DNA from 3 places in the Micromonospora sp. B006 genome. Region 1 is predicted to be linked to each of the others. Evidence: riboswitches for the same ligand, from Rfam matches in the RefSeq annotation. Region 1 holds a riboswitch; each other region holds the start of a gene.
The links. Region 1 has a riboswitch for cobalamin ahead of metE (5-methyltetrahydropteroyltriglutamate--homocysteine S-methyltransferase). Riboswitches for the same ligand answer to the same signal wherever they lie in the genome.

Region 1 (4,715 bases):
CGGGCAGAAGCTGAAGTTCCTCCTCACCCCCGACGGGCTGGTGCAGCCCGCGCCCTGGGCCGCCGGTGACGCGAACCGCGACATCCTCTTCGACTGGAGCGAGTTCACCTACAACGACTCCGGGCTGTGGCTCAACAGCTCCCAGGTCGACATGTTCGCGATCCCGCACGCGGTCACCGTGACCGGCGTCAACGGCGTCACCAAGCGCACCGGCGACGTGGTGGCCAACGGACGCAACGCGGTCATCGACGGCATCCGGGCGCAGCCGGGCTGGGCCAACACCGTCCACACCCGCTCCGACGGGACCGTGCTGCGCGTCCTGGCTCCGGGGAAGGCAGCCGGGGCCGGCCTGCTGAGCACCACCTACCTGGACTCGTACATCGCCTCCGCGTGGAACGCGTACACCACGAAGACCTTGACCGTGGCGCCCTTCGCCGACCAGCCGGCCATCCGGTACTACGGCCGCACCTCGGGCAACACCATGACCTTCACCAACGGCAGCGGCCAGGTGGTCGCCTCCTTCAACCGGCCCTCCTCGGCCAGCGTCTGGGGCTGCGACGGCGACCTGCCCGCGCCGAACGACCAAGTGGTCGGCCCGATCTCGCGCACGCTCTGCGCCGCCCTCAACCGAGGCACGCTCGGCACCATCGACACCCAGCCCAGCACGAACGCCGCCGACTTCTACCGCAGCAACCCCACCAACCAGTACGCCCGCCTGATCCACGCCAACATGACCGACGGCCGGGCGTATGCGTTCGCCTTCGACGACGTCGGCGGATTCGAGTCACTGGTGCACGACGGCGACCCCCGTTCGGCCGGACTGATCCTCAGCCCGTTCACCGGCGGTGGGGGCGGCAACCCGACCACCGGGGTGCCCGTGGTCAGCAACTGGAACAACAAGTGCATCGACGTGCCGAGCTCCAACTTCGTCGACCGCGTGCCGCTGCAGATGTGGAACTGCAACAACACCAACGCGCAGAAGTGGACGTTCAGCGGCACGGCGCTGAAGAGCCAGAACGACAAGTGCATGGACATCGACGCCGGGTCCACCGCCAACGGGGCGGTGGTGCAGCTCTACACCTGCAATGGCACCGGCGCTCAGCAGTTCACCCTGAACGCGGCCGGAGACCTGGTCAACCTTCAGGCCAACAAGTGCGTCGACATCAAGGACCGGAACGGCAACGACGGCGCGAGGCTCCAGCTCTGGGACTGCACGGGCGCGGCCAACCAGAAGTGGCGCAAGGGCTGACCGGCCCTGCGACGGGGGGCGGGGGCCGACCGCGAGTCGCTCCCGCCACCGGCAGGCCGACGGACGACGGGTCAGGCGCCGGGCGAGCCGGCGGAGGCTGTTCTCCCAACGGACACCGGCCTCCGCGATGGGGCTTGGGCCCCGCGACGGCTCGCCGTCCCGCAGGACGGACGCGCCGACCACGCCGGCTCACCGCCCCATACGATGGACAACGGTGCTGGTTCGCCGTGCCCGTGAAGGGTGTGGCGTCGTAAGAGGGAACCCGGTGTGAGTCCGGGACTGCCCCGCAGCGGTGAGTGGGAACGACAGCTGTCATCGAAGCACTGGACCGTGAGGTCTGGGAAGCGACGGCCAGTAGGTGACCGGATGGACCGGTCGCGCCCGCGAGTCCGAAGACCTGCCCGCACCGCGCACACCGTCCGGTGTGCGCCGCCGACGGTCGCTCGGGACGGCCGGTGCGGAAGCCGGTACGCCGCCCGTACCCCTTCCCTCCCTGCCCCGATCGGCCTCGTGTGCTTCGAGGGAAGGGATCTCCATGAGTACCGCATTCGGTCAGAGCACGGTGCTGGGCTATCCGCGTATCGGGGGCAACCGGCAACTCAAGAAGGCCGTCGAGGCCTACTGGGCGAGCCGGATCGACGCCGAGGAGTTGGCGGCGACCTCTGCCGCGCTACGGGCGGAGGTCTGGCGGACGCTGCGCGACGCGCGTCTGGACGCGATCCCGTCCAACACGTTCTCCTACTACGACCACGTGCTGGACACGGCCGTCGCCGTCGGCGCGGTCCCGCACCGGTTCGCCCGTCTCGGCCTCGGCGATCTCGACACCTACTTCGCCATGGCCCGGGGCGTCGATGCCGAGCCGGCGCTCGAACTGACGAAGTGGTTCGACACCAACTACCACTATCTGGTTCCCGAGATCGGCTCCGACACCGCCTTCGCGGCGAATCCCGACAAGGCGCTGCGCGAGTACCGCGAGGCCCGCGAGCTGGGAATCGACAGTCGGCCGGTGCTGGTCGGCCCGGCCACATTCCTGCTGCTGGCCAAGCCCACCGGGGCGCGCGGCGAACCGTTCGACCGGTTGACCGACCTGGTCGACGTGTACGCCGACATCCTGCGATCCTTCGCGGCGGCGGGCGTGCGATGGGTGCAACTGGACGAACCCGCCTACGTCGCCGACCGGAGCACCGCCGAGATCGACGCGCTGCGGGAGGCGTACACCCGGCTCGGCGCGGTGGAACAGCGGCCGGCGATCTTCGTCGCCACCTATTTCGGCGAGCTCGGTGACGCGCTGCCCGCCCTGCTCGACACGCCGGTCGAAGCGGTCGGTGTGGATCTGGTGGCCGGGCCCGGCAACCTGCGGCGGCTGGCCGGTGCGGGACCGCTGCGTGGCAGGACGATCGTGGCCGGCCTCGTCGACGGCCGCAACGTCTGGCGTACCGACCTGCGCGCCGCCGTGGCGGCTGGTGCCGCTGTCACCGCCCTCGCCGACCACGTCGCCGTGTCCACCTCGTGCTCGCTGCTGCACGTGCCGGTGGACCTGTCCGCCGAGACCGCTCTCGACCCGGCGCTGCGTCAGCGGCTCGCCTTTGCTCGGCAGAAGGTCGATGAGGTCGTCCGGCTCGGCCGCGCGCTGCGCAACGGCACCACGTCCCTGCCCGAGCCGCTGCCGCCCACCCCGGCCGCATGGCGCGACGACACCGTGCGCGGCCGGCTCACCGCGTTGCGTGCCACGGATCGGCAGCGCGGCGCGTACCCGGAGCGAGCGGCGGCACAGCAGGCCCGGCTGAACCTGCCGCCCCTGCCGACCACGACCATCGGATCGTTCCCGCAGACCGACGAGCTGCGCCGCGCGCGTGCCGAGCATCGGGCCGGCCGCATCGACGACACCGCCTACACCCGGCGCATGCGCGCCGAGGTCGAGCACGTCGTCCGGCTCCAGGAGCGGCTGGGCCTGGACGTGCTCGTGCACGGCGAGCCGGAACGAAACGACATGGTCCAGTACTTCGGCGAGCAGCTGGACGGTTTCGCCGCCACCGAACACGGCTGGGTTCAGTCCTACGGCTCCCGATGCGTGCGTCCGCCCATCATCTACGGCGACGTGGCACGCAGGGCGCCGATGACCGTCAACTGGTCCACCTACGCGCAGTCGCTGACCGACCGGCCGGTCAAGGGCATGCTCACCGGCCCGGTCACGATCCTGGCCTGGTCGTTCGTCCGCAGCGACCAGCCACTGGCAGACACCGCGGACCAGGTCGCGCTCGCCCTGCGCGACGAGTGCCGCGATCTCGAGGCAGCCGGTATCCGGGTCATCCAGGTCGACGAGCCGGCGCTGCGTGAGACGCTGCCACTGCGCGGGGCGGACCAGAGGGCGTACCTGGACTGGGCAGTCGGGGCGTTCCGCCTGGCCACCTGCGGAGTCGCCGACGACACCCAGATCCACACCCACCTGTGCTACTCGGAGTTCGGGGAGGTGATCACGGCCATCGAAGCCCTCGACGCCGACGTCACAAGCATCGAGGCATCCCGCTCCCGGATGGAGGTCCTCGACGACCTCGCCGCCATCGGATACCGCCGGGGTGTGGGGCCCGGCGTCTGGGACATCCACTCACCCCGGGTGCCGTCCCACGACGAGGTCGTCGGCGCGCTGCGCCGGGCCGTGGCCGCGGTGCCGGCCGAGCGGCTGTGGGTGAACCCCGACTGCGGCCTCAAGACGCGCGGCTATCCCGAGGTCGAGGCGTCCCTCCAGCACCTGGTCGCCGCCGCGGCCGAGCTGCGCGGACGCTGAGCCGCGGGCCGGGCGGAACGCCGCGCCGTTCCGCCCGGCCCGGACCCGGTTCAGCCCTTGACACACCGTGCCCCGAGCGCCGAGGCTGCATGAAGTGATGTGTGTCGATACACGGGGGCATGATGCGACGCAGGATCTTCGCGCTGGCCACAGCCGCCGCGGTCGTCGTCGGCGGGGCCACGACGATGGCGCTGCGCCCGGCCTACGCCGCGACGGTGTGCACGGTGGACTACACGATCACCCGGGAGTGGTCCAGCGGCTTCTGGGCCGAGCTCACAGTCACCAACCTGGGCTCACCCGTCACCGACTGGTGGCTGCGGTTCCGGCAGGCCAACGGCCAAACGATCACCATGGGCCTCGACCGGCTGCCGGACGGATACACGCTCGGCAGCGGCGAGCTGTACCCGGTGACCATGCTCCGCCCACCGGCGGGGTCCACGCTGCCGACCGGCGCCTCGGTCACGGTGCGGTTCGGCGGCAACTACCGGGGCGCCGACCCCGAGCCGACCGACTGGGCGTTGAGCGGCCAGCCCTGCGACGCGGACGTCACCGGCCCGACCGGCTCGGCGCCGCCGGCGGCCTCGGGGAGCCCGCAACCCAGCCCACTGCCGGGCGGGCCGTCGGTGGCGCTCACCTCGCCCCTGCCCAACGACTTCTTCGCCGCGCCGGGCGTCATCCCGA
Region 2 (4,715 bases), 340 kb from region 1:
GGCGTGTCGGATGAATCTCACCGTCCACAGTGCCCACCCCCGATGCCGTCGCTCCCCGCCGGGCGCGATACTGGGCGCTATGGGGAATACCGGACGCCGGTGGGCGTGGGTGGCGGTCCTGCTCGTCGGCGTCGGGCTTCACCTGCTGGTGCTGGAGACGCTGGCCGGCACCGGGACCGTCACGTTCGTGCCGACGCTCATCGTGCTCGGCGCGTCAGTCGCCCCGGCCACGTTCCTGGCCTTCACCCAGGGGCGGCCCGGCCACCGCCGGGTGCCGGGCCCGGTCGTCGGCGTCGCCGCGTTCCTCGGTGGAGTGATCGGCGTCGTCGCCGCCGGCTGGCTGGAGTACGGCACGCTGCACCGGCTCGGAGTCCTGCCGATGGCGTTCGTCGGCCTGGCCGAGGAGGCCGCGAAGCTGATCGTGCCGGCCGGCATCCTGCTGCTCTGGCGGCGGCACCGGTCACCGGCGCAGGGCCTGGTGATCGGGGTGGCCTCCGGCGCCGGGTTCGCCGCGCTGGAGACGATGGGGTACGCGTTCGCCACGTTCGTCGGGTCGCAGGGCAGCCTCGGCGCGGTCGAGCGGACGCTGCTGGTACGCGGTCTCACCGCGCCCGCCGCGCACCTGGCCTGGACCGGGCTGACCGCCGCCGCGTTGTTCACGTTCGCCGCCGCGCCCGGCGGCCGGAGACTGGCGGCGTTCCTGCTCACCTTTGCCGCCGCTGTCACGCTGCACACCTGCTGGGACACGTTCGGCACGCAGCCCGCGTACCTGTTCATCGGCGGCGTGTCGCTGGGCTGGGTGCTGCTGCGTCTGCACCTGGACCGCGAGCGGCCGGCCGCCCCGCCCCGGGCGCCGGCGGAGCATGATCCTCACCAGCTCGCCGAGGTGGCGGGGTCGGAGCCCTCCTGATGCCGCCACCCCGGCGTGCTGAAGTCGATCAAGCGGCCTGACCCGTCCCGCCGCGCTCCGCCACCGGCGCGTCTCAGCCGGCGGCCAGCCGGACGCCGAGCGCGACGAAGGCGACAGCGCAGAGCCGGTCGACCCGCCGCGACCAGCGGCTGTCGCCCCAGCGGCGGGCGAAGCGCCCCGCGCCCAGGCCGAGAGCCAGGTCCACGGTGAGCTGTACCGCGACGAACAGCGCGCCGAGCAGCATCAGTTGTGCCGCCACCGGGCCCGCGTCGGGCCGGACGAACTGCGGCAGGAACGCCACGCTGAACAGGATCATCTTCGGGTTGAGCAGGTTCGTGAGCAGTCCGCGCCGGAACGCCCGCCCGGCGCCGCCGTCCGGCCCACCGGCCGCCGGACCGGTACGGCCCGTGCCGCGCAGCGCCCGCACCCCGAGCACGATCAGGTACGCCGCCCCGGCCCACCGGATCGCGGTGAACAGCACCGGGGACGCGGCGATCACCGTAGCGAGCCCGGCCACCACGGCGGCGACGTGCACCGCCTCCCCGGCGGCGACCCCGAGCGCCGCCACCGCCCCGGCCCGCGCGCCGTACCGGGTGGCGTTGGCGAGCACGAACATCATGTCCGGCCCGGGGGTGAGCATGAGCACCACGATCGCGGCCAGGTAACCCGCGAGCGTGGCCGCCGACAGTCCGAGCACGCCTCAGCCCTCCTCGACGCCGTCGAGCAGCGCCCGGCGCAGCGCCAGCCGGTGTTCGCGCCGGATCTGTGCCTCCCGGTAGCGCCGCCGGTCGCCGTCGGTGCCGGGCAGCAGCGGCGGCACCGGCCGGGGCTGGCCCTCGTCGTCGACCGCCACCATCACCAGGTGCGCTGTCGCCACGTCCACCGGTGGCACCGCCCGGTCCCAGCGGTCCGCGCTGACCTTTACGGCCACCTCCATCGAGCTGCGGCCGGCCCAGGTGATCCGGGCGTCCACGTGGACCACGTCGCCGACGCGTACCGCGCGCAGGAAGGCCGTCTCGTCGATCGCGGCGGTGACGGCCGGTCCGTCGGAGTGGCGGGCGGCGACCACCCCGGCGACCGAGTCGATCAGGTTGAGGATCCGGCCGCCGTGCACCGTACCCATGAGGTTGGTGTGGTGCTGGTCCATGATCTGCGACAGGGTCAGGTGCGAGGCCGACGGTGGTCGGCCGGTGAGGGTGATGGCATCGGTCATCGTGCGGTTCCGTCCTACGCAGAAGCGGACCGCCGACCGGACGGGGTGTGCACGTCGAGGCACGCCGACGGCTCGCGCCCGGCGTGTCACCCGCCCGACCCACCCGCGAGGTCGACGGCAGCGCGCACCGGTGGTACGCGCGACGCGGGCAGGTCTTCGGACTCGCGGGCCTGACACGAGGTCGCCTACTGACCGTCGCTTCCCAGGCCGGTGGCCCAGTGCTGTTGACGGCGGTCGTTCCCACTCACCGCTGCGGGGCAGTCCCGGACTTCCACCGGGTTCCCTCTTACGACAGGCGGCCGTCGCCGACCGGGTGAACCAGCGCTGCCGGCAGCCTAACCCAGCCCCGACCCGCCCTCGCCGGGACCCGCGTTCCGCCCTGCCCCGCCCTGCCCCGCCGTGCCCCGCCGTGCCCCGCCGTGCCCCCGCCCGTCCCACACCGGCGCACCCGTGGCCGGCCCGCAGGCGCAGTCCGCATAGCGGGACGGCTCTCTCGCCTGTCAGGAAGCCCGAGATCTTGGAAGGAATGCGCCCCTATGGGGGCCGTTTCGTACCAAGATCTCCGGGCGGACGCGCGTAAGCGGGTGACGGGTCAGCCCGCGTCGGCGGGTGAGGCGTCAGGACGGGCGGCGACGGCGCAGCAACAGTGCGACCACGGCGGCTGCTGCCACCGCGGCGACCGCTCCGCCGACCAGGAGTCCCACCGGCAGACCGCCGTCGTCGGCGCTCGCCGAGGCGTCAGCGCTCGCCGGAGAGGCGTCCGCACCTGCCGAAGCGTCCGCCGGTGCCGAAGCTGAAGCGCCCGCCGAAGCGTCGGCGGTCGGTGACGGGACGGCCGCCGGCGGAGCGGCCGGGTCGGCGACAGTGAAGCGGTACGAGCCCTGGACCGGGTGGCCGTCGCGGGAGACCACCCGGTAGGCGACCGTGTAGGTGCCGTTGCCGAGCGGCTCCTCGATCGTCACCGTGCCCGTCGCGCCGTTCACGGCGGGCGCGCTGGCGGGCACCGGACGTTCGGCGGCGTCGCGCAGCGTGATGGTGGTGAAGGCCGGGTTGAGCCGTTGCATGAACCGCAGCGTCACCTGCGTGGGCGCGGTGGTGAGCCGGGCGTCGCGCGCCGGTGTGGCCTCCTGCAGCGAGTTGTGCGCCGCGGCGGGCGTGGCCGGGACCAGCAGCAGCGCCGCGGTGAACAGCGCGGCGAGGAGTGCGGGGACGGTACGGGTACGCATGGCGCGCCTTCCTGGTCGTGGTCAGCGTCGTGGTCAGCCGAGCAGCTGCTGGCCGATCCAGCCGCCCTCGGGGCAGCCGGGCGGTACGGCGAACACGGCGGAGCCGATCGGGGTGGTCCACTCGTTGAGCAGGTCCTGTTCGGCCAGCCGCCGCTGGATGGGCAGGAACTGACGGGCGATGTCGGCCTGGTACGCGGCGAAGACGAGCCCGCTGTCCGCGTGTCCCTCGGCGGTCGGCGCGCCGTCGTAGTTGTAGGGCCGGCGCAGGATCTTCTGCCGGTCGTCGGTCACGCGCGCCCGGGTCAGGTGCGAGAAGTCGGGGATCACGGTGAGCCCGTCCGGCCCGAGCGCGGCGAAGTCCGGCTCGTCGTGCTCCGCCTGGCCGGTGAGAGGCGCGCCGGTGTCGAGGCGCCGGCCCACCGCGAGTTCCCGGTCGGCGCGGCCCAGCAGGTCCCAGGTCTCCAGGTTCATGCTGATCCGGCGTACCACCAGGGTGGTGGAGTCGCGCAGCCAGTCCGGTCCGTCGCTCACCCAGACGGCGGTGTCGGCCGGTGCGCCGGGCTTCGGGTTGGCGGTGCCGTCGAGCTGGCCGAACAGGTTGCGCTGGGTGCGCCCCGGTTCGGCGCCGGCGGCCCGGCGGAAGCCCTGCTGCACCCAGCGGACGGTGACGAACGGGCGGCTGTCCTTGGTCAGGACCCGCTGGGCGTGGGCGACGGTGAGCGGGTCGTCGGCGCAGATCTGCAGCAGCAGGTCCCCGCCGGACCAGCGCGGCTGCAACCGGTCGATGCGGAACGCCGGCAGGTCGGCCACCGACGCGGGCCGCCGGTCGTCGAGCCCGGCGGCGGTGTAGAGCCCGGGACCGAAGCCGAACGTGACCGTCAGCCGGGCCGGGAGCAGGCCCAGTTCCGGTTCGGTGTCGGCGAGCGCCGGGCGGCCCTGGGTGAGCCGGGCGGCGTCGTCGGAGAGCAGCCGCAGCATCCGCCCGAGCGCGGCCCGGTCGGTGCCCGGGCGCAGCGTGAACGCGACGAACGCGGCGTGTGCCTGCGGCTCGGTGGTGACACCCGACTGGCGCGCGCCGTGGAACGGCTCGACAGCGCTGCCGACGTGGGCCACCGGAACGGGTTCGGCTGCGCGTACCCCGGGATCGCCGGAACGGGCGGCGGCGAGCGCGCCGGCGCCGGCCAGCGCGCCCCCGGCGGCGACCGCGCCGCCGGTGAGCAGGCCGCGCCGGCTCATCCGGCGGGCGGGTGCGGTGGTCTCGGTCATGACGCTCCAGTGGCGCCGTGTCCGGGCGCGTACGACTCCTGGGCGCCGGTGAACGGCTTCGCCACGGCGGTGAACGTCTGGGCGCGGCCGTCGGCGAAGG
Region 3 (4,715 bases), 330 kb from region 1:
CGGCGAGCACCAGGTTGACGCGTGCCTGTCCGGTCGGTGCCTGGCCGAGCACGTGCAATCCGTCGCGGATCTGTACGTCCTTGATCTCGCACAGCCAGCCGTCGACGTGCAGCAGGAAGTCGTCGAACTCCTCGTCGCCGGGCCGTTCGTCCAGGCCGAGGTCGCGATGCATCTGTGCGGACTGCATCAGCGTCCAGATCTGCTGGCGGACCGCGGGCAGCTTCGCCGGGTCCATCGCGGCGATGTTGGCGTGCTCGTCGAGCAGTTGCTCCAGCTTGGCGATGTCGCCGTAGCTTTCGGCGCGTGCCATCGGCGGCACCAGGTGGTCGACGATGGTGGCGTGCGCGCGGCGCTTGGCTTGGGCACCCTCGCCAGGATCGTTGACCAGGAACGGATAGATCAACGGCATGCTGCCGATCGCCGCGTCCGTGGCGCAGGCGGCTGAGAGCGCGGCGTTCTTCCCCGGCAGCCACTCCATCGAGCCGTGTTTGCCGAGGTGCACCACCGCGTCGGCGCCGAAGCCGTGTTCGAGCCAGCGGTACGCGGCCAGGTAGTGGTGCGACGGAGGCATGGCCGGGTCGTGGTAGATCGCGACCGGGTTCTCGCCGAAGCCACGCGGGGGCTGGATGAGGATGACGACGTTACCGGCGCGCAGTGTGGCCAGCACGATGTCGCCGTCGTCGTCGACGAAAAGCGAGCCGGGAGCCTCGCCCCAGGTCTCGGCCATGGCGTCGCGTAGCGCGGCGGGCAATCCGGCAGTCCAGCGCCGGTAGTCGTCCCGGCTGATACGCACGTGCGACTCGCTGAGCTGAGCCTGCGTGAGCCACTCCTCGTCCTGCCCACCGGCGGCGATCAAAGCGTGGATGAGCGCGTTGCCGGCCGTCGTGTCGGCATCCTCTCCCTCGACCGGGAACAGCGGGTCGAGCCCGGGAATTGCGCCGGGTGCGCCGAGGTCGTAGCCGGCATCTCGCATCGCGCGCAGCAATCGGATCGCCGACACGGGCGTATCGAGGCCGACGGCGTTGCCGATGCGGCTGTGCTTGGTCGGGTAGGCCGACAGGACGAGGGCCACCTTGCGCTCGGCGGGCGGGACGTACCGCAGTCGGGCGTGGTTGACGGCGACGCCCGCGACGCGGGTGCATCGCTCAGGGTCGGTCACGTAGCGGGGCAGGCCGTCGACGTCGACCTCCTTGAATGAGAACGGGACTGTGATCAGGCGACCGTCGAACTCGGGGATGGCGATCTGGGTCGCGGAGTCGAGCGGGGTGACGCCTTCGTCGGACGCCTCCCACTCGGCTCTGCTGGACGTGAGCGCCAGAGCCTGCAGCACGGGGATGTCGAGGGCGCGCAGCCGTTCGACGTCCCAGGACTCGTCGTCGCCGCCGGCGCTCGCGGCGGCGGGCCGGGCGCCGCCGGCGGCCAGGACCGTGACGACGATCGCATCCAGGGTGGCGAGTTCGGCGTACAACTCCTCGGGCGCCGCCCGCAGTGACGAGACGTAGATCGGTACGCCGGTGGCCACGCCGGTGGTGTCGATGGCATCGGCGAGTTCGTGGGCGAACGCGTTGTTGCCGCTCACCTCGTGGGCCCGGTAGTACAGGACTCCGACGCGGGGCCGGGCGTCCGGGGCCGGCTGCCGGCTGACTCCCCACTCGGGCAGCACCGCCGGCGGTTCGAAGCCTTCGCCGGTCAGCAGCACGGTGTCGGACAGGAAGGCGTGCAGTTGGCGCAGGTTCTCCGCGCCGCCCTCGGCGAGGTAGCGGTGTGCCTCGGCGCAGACACCGATCGGGACGGTCGACAGCCCCATCAACGCGGCGTTCGGCGTCCGTTCCCCACCGAGCACGACCAGGGGACGGCCGGTGCCGCGGATCAGCGCGGCGAGGTCGCGTACGTCCTCGGGCGAGCCGAGCACCCGCAGAATGACCAGGTCGGCCTCGCTGGTCAGGGTGTCGCGGCGCTCGCCGGTGAGCCGGGCAGGGTTGGCCCAGGACCAGTCCGCGTTGCTGGCCCGCGCCGAGAGCAGGTCGGTGTCCGAGGTGGACAGCAGGGCGATGCGTGTCATGTTTCTCCTTCGGTGACACGGGAGCCGAGGCGCAGGTCGCCGACCGGACGGCCGGCGCGTAGGTGCTCGCCGACGAGGCGTGCCGCGTCGCCGGGTCGCACCGGCCCGTACCAGGTGCCGGCGGGGTGCACGACGGCGACTGGTCCGTGGTTGCACGGGAACAGGCAGCCGGTCTGGGCCATGAGGACGTCGGCGTCGGTGAGCTGCTGCTCGACGAACGCGCCCACGATCGCGCGATAGGTCTCGTCCGCGCCGCGGGCACTGCAGCGCGGGCCGCGGCACAGCAGTAGATGATGGCGGTACGGCGGCGTGGTCTCCCAGGCCGGTGAGGTGAGTGGCGCCTCGTGCCCGGTGATCGCACGCTCGCCGAACCGGATGACCGGCGGGTCGATCTGCTGACGGTGCCAGTGGCCGGCCACGCGTCCCACCCACGAACGGGCGAAAGTCAGGTCGTCGGTGCTCACCGGTTCCAGGCGAACCTCCCGAACGCCCTCGGCGTGCAGCAGGTCGAGCACATGGGTCAGCGTGGGCTCGCCGGCTTGCAGGAAGGCCAGTCGGGCGCCGGCTGCCTCGGCCTGCCCGCGTAGCACCGGCGACGCGGCGTCCGTCAGTGCGGTCGCGACGTGAACGAGGACGCTCACGGGGTCAGGAGCCGGTGATCCGGTGCGATCGGGACACGGGGTCTTCTTTCGTCCGGGGCCTGTGCGCGAGGCCTGGATGGGCACGTGTCGCAGACGGATCTGCGGCCAGCAGGTCTTCGGACTCGGGATCAACCGGACGGGGCGCCTTCCCAGACCGTGGGTCCAGTGGCGTCGTGCCCCGCCCGTCACCCTCACCGCTGCGCGTCAGTCCCGGATTCGCACCGGGTTCCCTGGCTCATGGCTGAGTTTGACTGGCATCACGACGGTAGCACCGACAGTACGCGCCCGGGGCCGCGCCGAGGTCCTGCAGAACATGCGAGTGCGGTTCGTGCAGGGCGTCGCTGGCGAAGCTCCGAACGAGGACGCGCTGCGCATCGGGCAGGCCCTCACCCCGCCGGCCCAGGTCATCCTGAGCACCGACACCGTCGGCGTGCCCGGGGTGGCTCCGGCGGAGCAATTCGACGACGCGGTCCAGGCGCTGGTCGCCAGCGTGCACGGCGAGTTCAAACCTTGGGAGCCGAGCGCCTCCGACGCTGCGGCGGTCGTGCGGGCGCTGCCCCGCGCGGTCTACGACGGTGACCTCGACGAGAACGTAGCCCGGATCGCGACCGGCTACCTTCCGGTCAAGGACTTGCCGACCGTGTTCGGCAAGACAGTGCCGGCGACGGCCCTCTGGCGGGCCGTCTACCTGGCCGCGTACTTGTGTGCGCCGGTCGAGTTCGCCGCTATCAAGCGGCACCTGCGTGATCAGCTCGGTGTCTCCCGGATCGAGAACCGGACCTACGTCGGCCACCTGATGACGCTGATCGACCTACCGTGGCGGCAGGCCAAGCAGGACACCCGACGTCAGGCGCTGCGAGCCTGGCAGAACGGTGGTCCGATCCCGCACGAGATCCTCGGTGTCGACTGGGACCCTGTGCCGGTCTCCGACTTCACCGCCCTGGTGCCCAAGGCCCTGGCCGGTGACGTGAACGCCCGGTACACACTGCAGGTGGCAGGCGGTATCGCGCTGGTCGCCGACAAGCTGCTGCTCTCGAACACCGGTAGCGCCGCCGACCGCGAGCAGGTGCCGTTCCGCTCTGACGTCAACGACGTCGTGGCCGGCCTCGGCACCAGCGCGGACGGGTTGTGGCTGCTCGCGCGGGCCGCGAACGCGTTCCGGGCTGACCGTCGGGCGATCAACTCGTACACGTCCCAGGAGCTGCAACGGACCTCGCCCGCGGCGGGCAGCTACGTGGTGCCTCGGCCACGCCCGGACGATCCCTCGAAGCTGTTGCACGACAACGCCGGCCAGCCCGATCCGCTCGTGCCGTACTGGGTCGTGCACTACTCGGACCCGGCACGCACCGCGCAGGAAAAGGCTAAGAAGGCCGCCGCCCCCAAGCCGGCCCCGACCACCGAGTCCGGTGCCGCGAAGGTCGTCCGGCTGCGGGCCGCCGTCCAGTCCCAGCTCAACGCGGCGCTGGCGGACCTGAAAACCCTGATCACCCTCGGCAGTGCCGATCTATCGCTGGAGCCGGTTCTGGGCGACCAAGCGACCTGGAAGAGCCTTGTCGACACCAACAGCGAGATCAACGGCGCGCTTTACTCGGCCCGTCCGCCCGCACCGTCGGTGGTCGTGACCGTCCCGGACGAGGAGGACGACGAGGACGAGGACGAGTTCGCGTGAGGCTAAATCCGGATCACTCTTGCGCGACCGGCTGGCACCGGATGATCGAGGTCGTCGGCGAACACCTGCGCGCCGGCGCTCGGCCATGGCAGGTATATCCGATCACGGCCGGTACCGGAAATGCGCGTCTGCGCCGGATCCCGGCTCTACCCGGGCCGATGATCTACGCGGTCCCTGACTGGAATGGCTGGTCCTACGTCGGACTGACCGTCCAGAACTTGCCTGATCGACTCCGCGGGCATCTACGCGAACCCGCCAAGGCCGCACGCTGGGCTGCGGTAATGGCCCTACCGCTGGACGCCGACGTCGGCGCCGTCCAGATCGCCCGGCTGGAACGTGCCGG

Region 2: it holds a riboswitch for cobalamin, as region 1 does, so the genes downstream of both, MicB006_RS13540 (acyl-CoA thioesterase) here and metE (5-methyltetrahydropteroyltriglutamate--homocysteine S-methyltransferase) in region 1, are expected to answer to the same signal.
Region 3: it holds a riboswitch for cobalamin, as region 1 does, so the genes downstream of both, MicB006_RS15640 (ferredoxin) here and metE (5-methyltetrahydropteroyltriglutamate--homocysteine S-methyltransferase) in region 1, are expected to answer to the same signal.

Annotation. Positions count from the first base shown of each region.
Region 1 is NZ_CP030865.1:3,181,418-3,186,132, reverse strand. It holds gene MicB006_RS14955 (beta-1,3-glucanase family protein) at 1-1,249, shown strand, start outside; cobalamin riboswitch at 1,451-1,669, shown strand; gene metE (5-methyltetrahydropteroyltriglutamate--homocysteine S-methyltransferase) at 1,785-4,034, shown strand; gene MicB006_RS14945 (Ig-like domain-containing protein) at 4,154-4,715, shown strand, end outside.
Region 2 is NZ_CP030865.1:2,837,539-2,842,253, reverse strand. It holds gene MicB006_RS13550 (PrsW family glutamic-type intramembrane protease) at 80-910, shown strand; gene MicB006_RS13545 (LysE family translocator) at 984-1,607, opposite strand; gene MicB006_RS13540 (acyl-CoA thioesterase) at 1,611-2,123, opposite strand; cobalamin riboswitch at 2,253-2,448, opposite strand; gene MicB006_RS13535 (copper resistance CopC family protein) at 2,741-3,349, opposite strand; gene MicB006_RS13530 (Dyp-type peroxidase) at 3,383-4,585, opposite strand; gene MicB006_RS13525 (copper chaperone PCu(A)C) at 4,612-4,715, opposite strand, start outside.
Region 3 is NZ_CP030865.1:3,508,137-3,512,851, forward strand. It holds gene cobN (cobaltochelatase subunit CobN) at 1-2,062, opposite strand, end outside; gene MicB006_RS15640 (ferredoxin) at 2,059-2,703, opposite strand; cobalamin riboswitch at 2,793-2,974, opposite strand; gene MicB006_RS31650 (hypothetical protein) at 3,017-4,372, shown strand.